2 linked regions of the Hahella sp. HNIBRBA332 genome follow. Each later gene encodes a partner of the first gene's protein in a complex. Links are inferred from orthologs where the notes say so. Each region holds a gene or a part of one and is shown on either strand. Other genes may lie near its edges.

Region 1 (5,537 bases):
ATTTTGGCGCTACATGAAGTGGGGTCTAATAACCCGGATGGCGTTGAAATTAAAAAGAATAAGGATGAAAACGGCATTCCTAAAGATGGAATTCCCTTTCACCCCTACTATACGGTGCATGACATCGTAGCTTTGATTGTATTCTTGTTCGTATTCTGCGTAGTCGTATTCTATTTTCCTGAAATGAATGGCTACTTCCTTGAAAAGCCTAACTTCGAGCCGGCAAACCCGCTGAAAACCCCTGAGCATATTGCGCCGGTATGGTACTTCACACCTTTCTACGCGATGCTTCGTGCAATCACATACCCACTATTTGGTGTGGACGCGAAGTTCTGGGGCGTCGTCGTTATGGGGGCTGCAATAGCAATTCTGTTTGTGTTGCCTTGGTTGGATCGCAGCCCTGTGAAGTCTATTCGTTATAAGGGAGCGATGAGTAAAATTGCACTTTTAGTGCTTGTCGTCAGCTTCGTAATTTTGGGCGTTTGTGGAGTCTTGCCGGCTAATGAGCAGCCGAGTTGGCTTGCTCCTCTATGTACAGGCTTATATTTCGCTTACTTCCTATTGATGCCTTGGTATACCAGAGCAGAAAAGACTAAACCTGTACCAGAGAGGGTGACTCACTAATGAAAAGCATACTCAAAGTTCTGCTTCTCTCGTGCGTGACGTCTCTTGCACATGCGGCCGGCGGCGGAGACGTTCATTTGGATCATGTGGATGTTGATATTCGCGATAAGCCTTCTTTGCAAAGAGGGGCTGCGATGTTTACCAACTATTGCATGGGCTGCCACTCATTAAAGTATTCTCGTTATGAGCGTGTAGCGGATGATATCGGTATTCCGCACAACCTTTACGAAGAGAATCTAATCTTCGGCGATGCGAAGATCGGGCAGCTGATGGATATCGCAATGGCTCCTTCCATGGCGCAAAGTTGGTTTGGCGCAGCGCCTCCTGATTTGACTCTGGTTTCTAGGTTGCGCGGGCCGGATTGGTTGTATAGCTATTTGCGGGGATTCTATAAAGACGAGTCTCGTCCGTGGGGTGTCAACAATGTTGTATTTAAAGACGTTGGTATGCCCCATGTTCTAGTCGATCTGCAGGGACTGTGCGCTGAAAAGCCAGAGCTGGGCAGCAAGGCGGGTATTGACCCCCTAAGTGGTGTTGAAGTTGGTGCGCCGGGGTGTAAGTCATTTGCTACAACGGGCAGCATGGAGCCGCAGGAGTATGATGCTGCGATTCGAGATATGGTCAACTTCCTGGCTTATGTAGGCGAGCCGTCAAGGTTGGAAAGTGAAGAGATCGCCCCGTTCGTGTTGTTGTTCTTGGTGGTTCTGTTCGTTCCTGCATACCTCCTCAACAGAGAATATTGGAAAGACGTTCACTAGTCTTTTCGTGTATAATGTTCGACCTTGGATAAAAGCTCCAGCATCGGGTGCCCCTGATGCTGGAATTTTTCTTTCTGAATAATCTGAGTTGCAAGCGACCGAGGTAATTCTATGGGAGTCGTGACCAAACGGTCATCAATGACATTTTTTTCTGATCCGCAGAGCCACTACAGTCATAGAGTTCGTATTGTTTTGGCTGAGAAAGGGGTGGCTGTAGATATCATCGATGTTGATCCTGATGATAAGCCTGCGGAAATTGCCGACCTAAATCCTTATAACACGCTGCCAACCTTGGTGGATCGTGAGCTGTCGCTGTACGAACCAAACATCATGATGGAGTATTTGGATGAGCGTTTCCCTCATCCGCCTCTATTGCCGGTATATCCGGTTGCGCGAGCGCAGAGCCGGTTGTTGATGTACCGAATCCAAAAAGATTGGTGTAGCTTGGCGGATATTGTTCTGCAAAGTAAAACTGACACTGCAGAGGTTGAAGAGGCGCGTAAACAGCTTCGTGAAAGCTTGATAGCCGCCGCCCCTATCTTTTCAGAAAAGCCGTATTTTATGAGCGAGGAGTTTACAATTGTAGACTGCTGCGTCGCTCCACTGTTATGGCGTTTAAAGCTCATGAAGATTGAGCTTCCTGAAAAGCCGGCTAAGCCGTTGATCAAGTACATGGAGCGCCTGTTCTCGCGCGAGTCCTTTAAAGCTAGCCTGTCCGATATCGAACAGGAAATGTTTAGCTGATACGTCTAACTGAAGGGGTCTGTACAAGGCCCCTTAAGCTCAAATTGAATTGGCAAAACCAATGACTCCCAGTCGTCCCTATTTGTTGCGAGCTCTGAACGAGTGGATTCTTGATAATCATCTCACGCCTTATGTGGTAGTGGATGCATCGCTTCAAGGTGTAGAAGTGCCGCGTGACTTTGTGAGCAATGGCCAAATCGTGCTCAATATCAGTCCGCAGGCCGTACGAGGTTTGAGTATAGGTAATGATTATCTTGAATTTAGCGCCCGTTTTGGTGGTGTGCCGCGTCAAGTGTCCGTTCCGGTAATGGCGGTATTGGCTATATACGCGAAGGAAAATGGTCAGGGTATGGTCTTTGGCTCTGAGCCTGGTGGAGCGCCTGAGCCGCCCAGCAATAAAGGTAAGCCAGGGACTCCTCCAGCGCCTCCCCCGAAAGGTGGAGGGCGAGAAGGTTCCAAACCGAGCCTGAAGATCGTCAAATAAACGATTAGGGCTTTAGAATCTGAAGAGCCGGACGCAAGGTGAAAGCCTTGAATCCGGCTTTTTTGTTGCGTTAATCGATTGGGCCAAAAATCTCGCGGTCGATGTAGTCGCAAAGGGTATGTATTGTTAATAGATGTACTTCCTGGATGCGCGCAGTAGAAGTCATTGGAACTCGGATTTCGACATCTTCAGCCTGCAGCAAGGAGGCCATATTTCCACCATCTTTTCCTGTTAATGCGACCACTTTCATTCCCCTGTCGTGGGCTGCTTGAATTGCTTGAATCACATTTGCTGAATTACCGCTTGTGGAAATGGCCAAAAGCACGTCGCCTTCTTGGCCTAGGGCGCGTATCTGCTTGGAGAACACTTCGTTGTAGCTGTAGTCGTTGGCGATGGACGTCAGTGTTGAGGTGTCAGTCGTCAGGGCGATTGCCGGTAAGCTAGGGCGCTCTCGCTCAAAACGGTTCAGCAGTTCCGAGGAGAAGTGCTGTGCATCTCCGGCTGAACCGCCATTACCGCAAGAGAGAATTTTGTGGTCGCTAAGAAGAGCATGAACCATCAACTGGCCTGCCGCCTCAATCAGTGGGGGGAGTGATTGTGCGGACACTTGCTTCGCTTTAATGCTTTCTTCGAAGAGGTGGATGATGCGTTCAATACTGTTCATATAAAAATCCGGAATTAACGGTGGTGTACGTTGGTGCGAAAAGGTGGCGTCACCAGCAGCTAAATGCGTCTGGTATCCATTGAAAGCCGGTATTTGATTTGAGGTTTCCCACGATAACATCAAATCGACATGGCGTGTTTGTTAAACCTTTCTTCTGAAGGTATATGCTCGCGGCAAGGATAATGCGTTGCTGCTTTTTTTGAGTGATGGACTCTGCAGCGCTGCCGAACTTGTCGTTGCTGCGGTGGCGAACTTCAATAAAAACCAAGTGTTCGCCGTGCTTGGCGATAAGATCAATCTCTCCCCCTTTGCAACGAAAATTGCGCTCAACGATGGTGAGTCCTTGAGCGCGAGCGAATTTCTCCGCTTGGCTTTCTGCAGCGCGGCCAATATCAATAGACTTGATCAGGCGCTTAAAGGGCATTATTGGGAGATTGGCTCAGGGCTGTTTAATTCCGCTTTCGCCACCCCTCTTTCAAATATCGCCCATTCCAGTATGCGACGAATTTGCTGGGCGTCATTCATAAATAGATTGCCTGTCGTGCCTTGTATCTGGCTGTCTGGGAATTGGCGCATGAGGCTGAGTCGCGGGGCGATAGTGTAAGCGTCGGCGCCCATTGCATACAGTCTTTCATAGCGCGTGGTGTCAGCGACGTAGCGAATATCTTGTTTGAGAGGTAAAGACTGGCTCAGCAGCCAAGGCGTTTCCGTAAAATGAATGCCATTCAGGTCGTGATCTTTATCTGGTTGTGGGACGCCGCCGTATATCTGCGATGTGGCGTAGACAGGCAGATCGCTGGCGTAGTGGAACAGTAGCAAGGGCTTTAGCTGTCTGGCTACATAAGGTGTAGAGATCATGATGATCGCATCAATATCCTGTCGACGACGCGGCTCATACTCAAATTTGCCTGCAACTGACTTCAGTTTTCTGGCTCTTTGCTTGCTTGCATTGATCTGCAGTAGGTGGGCGATGCCGTCCGAATAGTTTTCGCCCTCGACATATTTGTATGGGATGGGTAAAGGGAGGTTGGCCGCTTCATATTCTCTGTCCAGCACACTGGCGAGTTTTATCGCCCATGGCGAGTCAGGATAAATCACTGCAACGCCACGCTTTCCTTCCGACATTAGCTTTCTGGCTATCTGACGCACTTCGTCTTCGGCGGCCAGTCCGTATTGGTACATGCCAGGAGGCGGGGTGACTCCTTCATCCAGGTAGTTCAATGCAAGTACAGGGGGATCAAGCTCAGGGAAGCCCGCGAGTTGGGCGACGGCTTCTTTCTCCAGAGGGCCGATAATCAGATCGTAGCCTTCTAATTGTAAAGAGAGGTATAGGTCGGCGATATTTTCGATAGAGCCTGAGTCTATAATCTGAATTTCAGGGCCTTGTCCGTTGCTTTCGCTGCTGTTGATGTCCTGGTAGTAAGCCGCTAAAAAGCCGTCACGGATAGCTTCGCCTGCTTTTGCCAGATTGCCGCTTAGCGGCGCCAGCAGTGCGATTTTGCTGGGGCGCTCATTAGGCAGCTCCGCCAGCATCTTGAGCTCGGCAGGGAGTCTTTTCGCTGCGGGATGGTCGGCCCATTGCTGGCGCCAGCTTTTCAGGGCCGCCAATTGCATTTCCAGACTAAATTGGTTTTGGCGTACGGCGGTGATCAGTTCAAGCCATCCCCGCCAGTCATGGTCTTGTGCAGTCTCCAGCGCGTGGCTTAGTTCCAGGCTGGGAGTGGCGCGTAATGCATTCCAAACATCGTCCAGTACTCGCCAGTATTCTTCGCCGGTATAAAGGCCTGATGCATAAATGAGAAGCTGCGCAGCGTCCAGAGATGAACCCGTCGCCATAAGCGCTTTGGCGTGTAATTCATTGGCGCGAAGTTGAATGTCTACTGGCCGGCTGGCGAAGGCGCCGGATGGGGCGGCGTTGAAATAAGAAAGGGCTTGGTCTGGCCGGTTCTGCTCCAAGGCCAGTGTTGCGCCAAGGATAATATACTGTTCCATCTGAGGCAGCGTCAGGGTGGTGGAGTTGATAGATTCCACTACTTTTTGTGCGTTTGCGTAGTCGCCTCGAGCGAGGTAAATGTCCAGCGCTTTCAATTTGTGATTAGCCTGCTCGGGCGGCAGCGTATTTTGGGCAAGCTGGAGTTCTCTCTCCGCTTCGTCCTGAGTCGTTGCGCCTTGCGAGCTGGAGTCGCCGCCTTTGACGGGTAAGCCCTCACAGCCGCTTAAAAAAGACAGGAATAATGTTAAAAGCAGGACGTGAAATGGATAA
Region 2 (4,321 bases), 3.0 Mb from region 1 along the record:
GCACCGCTGCGATGCCGCCTTGCGCCCAAAGTGTGGAGCCGCTTTTGAGTTCGGTCTTGGACAATACCGCTACTCTTAAATCGGGAGGAAGATTCAGGGCGACGGTAAGGCCAGCGGCGCCGCTGCCGATAATGAGAACATCGTGTTCGAAGCTTAAACTCATAGCCTTTGCGTGACTCCAGCAATCAGGAAAAAACAGCCAGGAAAAAGGACCGGATAGTTGTTGGGCCCAAGCAGAATAGCTGAATATACTAACATTAATGGCTAAGAGTGAACTATCCGAAAAAAGTTGTGTCTATAGGGCTATGCAATCAACTTTTATAGACGCAGCAAACGGTGGTTCTTTTATGTCAGTGCAGGTTTTGACCGCTCTTGAATCAACGCGTGGTCGCGCTGAAATACTGGATAATAAGGAAAATATGAGCGCTCCTAACAAGACGACAGACCAACAATTGGTTGAGAGGGTTCAGCGCGGCGACAAACGCGCCTTTGACATGCTGGTGGTGAAATATCAAAGCAAAGTCATGGCGATTATCGCCCGCTATATTCGCGATCACCACGAAGTGATGGATGTTGCGCAGGAAGCGTTTATCAAGGCCTATAAAGCGCTTGCCAACTTTCGCGGCGAGAGCGCGTTTTACACATGGCTCTATCGTATCGCCATCAATGCGGCGAAAAATCATCTTATGGCTCAAGGGCGTCGCCCGCCAGGGGAGGATGTGGACGCCGCCGACGCGGTTTTATATGAGGGCGGCTCTGCTTTGAAAGATATTGACTCCCCCGAACGTCAAGTGCACCGCGATCAAGTTAAGCAGGCGATATTCCAGGCATTGGATGAACTGCCCGAAGATTTGCGTTCAGCACTTACGCTGCGTGAGTTCGACGGCCTTAGCTATGAAGAAATAGCGGAGATCATGCAGTGTCCCGTGGGCACGGTGAGATCGAGAATTTTCAGAGCCCGGGATGCAGTGGATGCGCGAATCGCGCCAATGTTGGAGCAGAAAATGCGCGCCTGAAACAGGTGAAGAGCGGTGGAAGGCTTGAGCGCCTTGGCGTTTTCCAGCAGAGGCGCCGGGAATCATCACCAGGGCTGGCGAATTGAAAAGTATTACAGAGAAGCCGGAGCGGCGCACAGACTCCGGATTTGCAGAGGTTGACGGTTATGAATGAACGACTGAAAGAATCTATGTCCGCGCTTCTGGATGGAGAAGCGGATGAGTTGGAGGTGCGCCGTATACTGGCGCAGTCCCACGACGAAGAAGTGATGGCGACCTGGAGTCGGTATCAGCGTGTACGCGATGAACTCCATGAAGAAGCCGCGCAATGGGCGCATGTTGATCTGCGGCAGGGCATTTGGTCTGCGCTGGAGGAAGAAGAGGGCGTTGAACGCAATGAGAGCGTTGCAGAAGAGGAGATTGTGACGGAAGAAGCTCGCGCTGGCGGCGGTTGGTGGCGGGGAGTCGCCGTTGCGGCGTCGGTCGCTTTCGCCGCTGTATTTATGGTGGAGTTTTCCGGCGGGCCAAACACGACGCAGCCTGCTCCTGCAGTCGCCAATGAACAGCAGAGTGCGCCTTCGTTGAATGTGAACGGCGCAGGCTCCCATTTGGTGGCGGACTCTGGCGCGGAAAGCGAGGTCGCCATCCAGTTCTCCGCGGAGCATGCGAGCAGATTAAACGCCTATTTGATGAAACATGCCGAGCAGGCTGCGCTGAACGGCTCGCCGGTTATTTCTCCTTATGCCCGTTTGAGCGCCTTTGAGGTGGTAGAGGGGCAAGAAACGGAGCAACGCAGGTAAGCAATGAAACTGGTAATTCGTAAAGCGGCGGTGATCAGGAACGGTGTCCGGCAATGGAGTTTGGTCTGGACTCTTGTGCTGATGTCTTTGACTTCGGCGACAGCCCAGGCGTCAGGGCCGCAAGAATGGCTGCAGCGCATGCTGGAGGCGCGGCAGGAACTCTCATACCGCGGCGCATTCATCTACAGCCGGGGCGATGAAATGAGCTCAATGAAAGTCTTTCACCGCACGCAAAATGGCGTGGAGAAAGAGCGTTTAGTGGCCATGGATGGAGAGATGAGGGAGATTATTCGGGACGGAGACATGCTGATTTGCGTGTTTCCCGGCGGCAAGCAGGTTCGACTTGAGCAAGCCGCCTACACAGGGCCTTTTCCAGGGGCGGTTTTGAATGGCGGCTCTGATGTCGATTCGGTGTACGAATTGAAAATGGCTGGAGAGGAGCGGGTGGCCGGGCATGACGTGCTGAAAATGGCGGTTATGGCCAAAGATCAATATCGCTACAGCTATTACCTGTGGTTGGAAAAAAACTCCGGTATGCTGCTTAAATCTCTTTTGACCAACCGTAAGGGAGAAGTGCTAGAGCACTTTCAGTACACGGTGCTGGAGCTGGGCGCGCAGGTGACGGACCAGGAGCTGGCTCCTTCAATACCTGAAGCGGATGTCAAAGGGCTTGAGCCCAAAAAAGGGAAAACGTCTGAAACGTTGCCTGAAAAATGGATGCCCGCTTGGCTTCCGAATGGGTTCAGTATGTCGCCTAACGTGACCAAGCGTAACGATGTTATGCCCGGGGATATGCGCACGCAGGTATACGGCGACGGTTTGACCATGTTCAGCATATTCGTAGAAGAAAACAGCCCTCAGGCCATGCCGGAAGGGGCTTCGCGCATGGGGGCGACCACTGCTTACTCGAAACATATCAAGCACGGAGGCATGACCTACGTCATTACGGTTGTGGGTGAAGTACCCATTGAGACAGTCAAACGGGTGGCGGATAATATGAAGTCAAGTTCATCCATTGGAGACGCAACTTGATATTGGAAACCGGAAAAGTCGTTGCAGTTGGCGACCATGAAGTCTGGGTAAGGACTATCAGGGAGTCTGTCTGCCAGAGCTGCTCGGCTCGGAAGGGCTGTGGCTCGCGACTTCTCAATCAGATGAGCGACGGCGCTTCGACCCAGATTAAAGTGGCGAAAAGATTTGATGTCGAAGTTGGAGACGAAGTAGAGATTGGCGTTGCCGAGCAGGCGTTGCTAAACGCTTCCATGCTGGTTTATCTGACTCCCTTGGTCGCGATGATCGTTTTAGCCGGCGTTAGTCAATCGCTGCTGCATTGGCCCGACCTTGGCGTCGCCCTGGCGGGCTTGTCAGGACTGGGCTTAGGCTTTGTTTTTGTTAAAATCTTGTCATCAAGGCTGTCTTGCAATCCCTCCTACCATCCCCAATTATTACGCAAGCTTTGTTAAGCGTCGTATAGCCTAGTTCCAATTATCTAAAGAAAATCTGACGCCATTATGTGAGCCGAGAGGCGTTGGCTCGTTTGGTTGGAGCGCCTGGGTCAAACGACTAAGCCCATGATTAGCGTGAGTGGTTTGGGTAACCAAGTGGAGTTGCATATGAAGGTTTGTCAGAAATTTACGGCGGTTATGCTGGTCTGGTTGAGCGCCGTTGTCAGTATGCGGGCGGGAGCTGTTGATTTACCTGATTTCACAGGGTTGGTGGAGAGAACTTCACCGGCGGTGGTAAACATAAGCACCGTGCGTAAAGTCGGAGACGATAGCGCTCAGTATTATTTCGGCGGCCCTGAACAAGACCAGATCCCTGAATTCTTTCGTCATTTCTTTGGCGACCCATACCGTCGCAGAGGTCCGCAGGAAGCCCAGTCAACGGGATCTGGCTTCATTGTATCCAAAGATGGCTACATACTTACCAACAACCATGTGGTAGCGGGCGCTGATGAAATCTTTGTCCGACTTATGGATCGTCGCGAGCTGACGGCGGAGCTGATCGGATCTGATGAGAAGTCGGATTTGGCGGTTTTGAAAGTGGAAGCTGACGATCTGCCGGTCCTAAATTTAGGCAAGTCTTCTGAACTCAAGGTAGGTGAATGGGTGGTCGCTATCGGCTCTCCTTTTGGGTTTGAATATACGGTGACGGCGGGGATTGTCAGTGCAAAGGGACGTAGCTTGCCGAATGAAAACTATGTGCCTTTTATTCAGACTGACGTGGCTATCAATCCCGGCAACTCCGGCGGGCCGTTGTTTAACCTCGAAGGGGAGGTTGTCGGCATCAACTCTCAGATCTATACCCGCTCAGGTGGGTTCATGGGGGTTTCTTTCGCAATTCCTATCGACGTTGCACTGGATGTGATGAATCAGCTGAAAGACACAGGCGCGGTCAAGCGCGGCTGGTTGGGCGTGCTAATACAGGAAGTGAATAAGGATCTGGCGGAGTCCTTCAATCTGAATAAGCCGCGTGGGGCCTTGGTGGCGCAGGTCATGAAAGGATCGCCCGCCGATAAGGCCGGCT

The links.
Region 2: the proteins of O5O45_RS30700 (region 1) and O5O45_RS17415 are in contact, whole or in part, in a crystal structure (PDB 1YFN), measured with the Escherichia coli proteins. The link is inferred for Hahella sp. HNIBRBA332 from one-to-one orthologs.

Annotation. Positions count from the first base shown.
Region 1 is NZ_CP132203.1:6,896,980-6,902,516, forward strand. The notes cover bases 1,049-3,898. They hold O5O45_RS30700 (ClpXP protease specificity-enhancing factor), read left to right. Parts: upstream 1,049-2,187; coding sequence 2,188-2,610; downstream 2,611-3,898. Other genes in these bases: O5O45_RS30690 (cytochrome c1), read left to right, coding at 1,049-1,382; O5O45_RS30695 (glutathione S-transferase N-terminal domain-containing protein), read left to right, coding at 1,494-2,126; O5O45_RS30705 (phosphoheptose isomerase), read right to left, coding at 2,681-3,274; O5O45_RS30710 (YraN family protein), read right to left, coding at 3,324-3,698; O5O45_RS30715 (penicillin-binding protein activator), read right to left, coding at 3,698-3,898. Also shown: O5O45_RS30685 (cytochrome b), read left to right, coding at 1-624; more of O5O45_RS30690, read left to right, coding at 624-1,048; more of O5O45_RS30715, read right to left, coding at 3,899-5,537. UniProt on the Escherichia coli protein: Enhances recognition of ssrA-tagged proteins by the ClpX-ClpP protease; the ssrA degradation tag (AANDENYALAA) is added trans-translationally to proteins that are stalled on the ribosome, freeing the ribosome and targeting stalled peptides for degradation.
Region 2 is NZ_CP132203.1:3,941,825-3,946,145, reverse strand. What follows is about bases 1-2,978. They hold O5O45_RS17415 (sigma-E factor negative regulatory protein), read left to right. Parts: upstream 1-1,162; coding sequence 1,163-1,795; downstream 1,796-2,978. Other genes in these bases: O5O45_RS17405 (SoxR reducing system RseC family protein), read left to right, coding at 2,824-2,978; O5O45_RS17410 (MucB/RseB C-terminal domain-containing protein), read left to right, coding at 1,799-2,827; rpoE (RNA polymerase sigma factor RpoE), read left to right, coding at 420-1,016; nadB (L-aspartate oxidase), read right to left, coding at 1-163. Also shown: more of O5O45_RS17405, read left to right, coding at 2,979-3,258; O5O45_RS17400 (DegQ family serine endoprotease), read left to right, coding at 3,409-4,321. UniProt on the Escherichia coli protein: An anti-sigma factor for extracytoplasmic function (ECF) sigma factor sigma-E (RpoE). ECF sigma factors are held in an inactive form by an anti-sigma factor until released by regulated intramembrane proteolysis (RIP).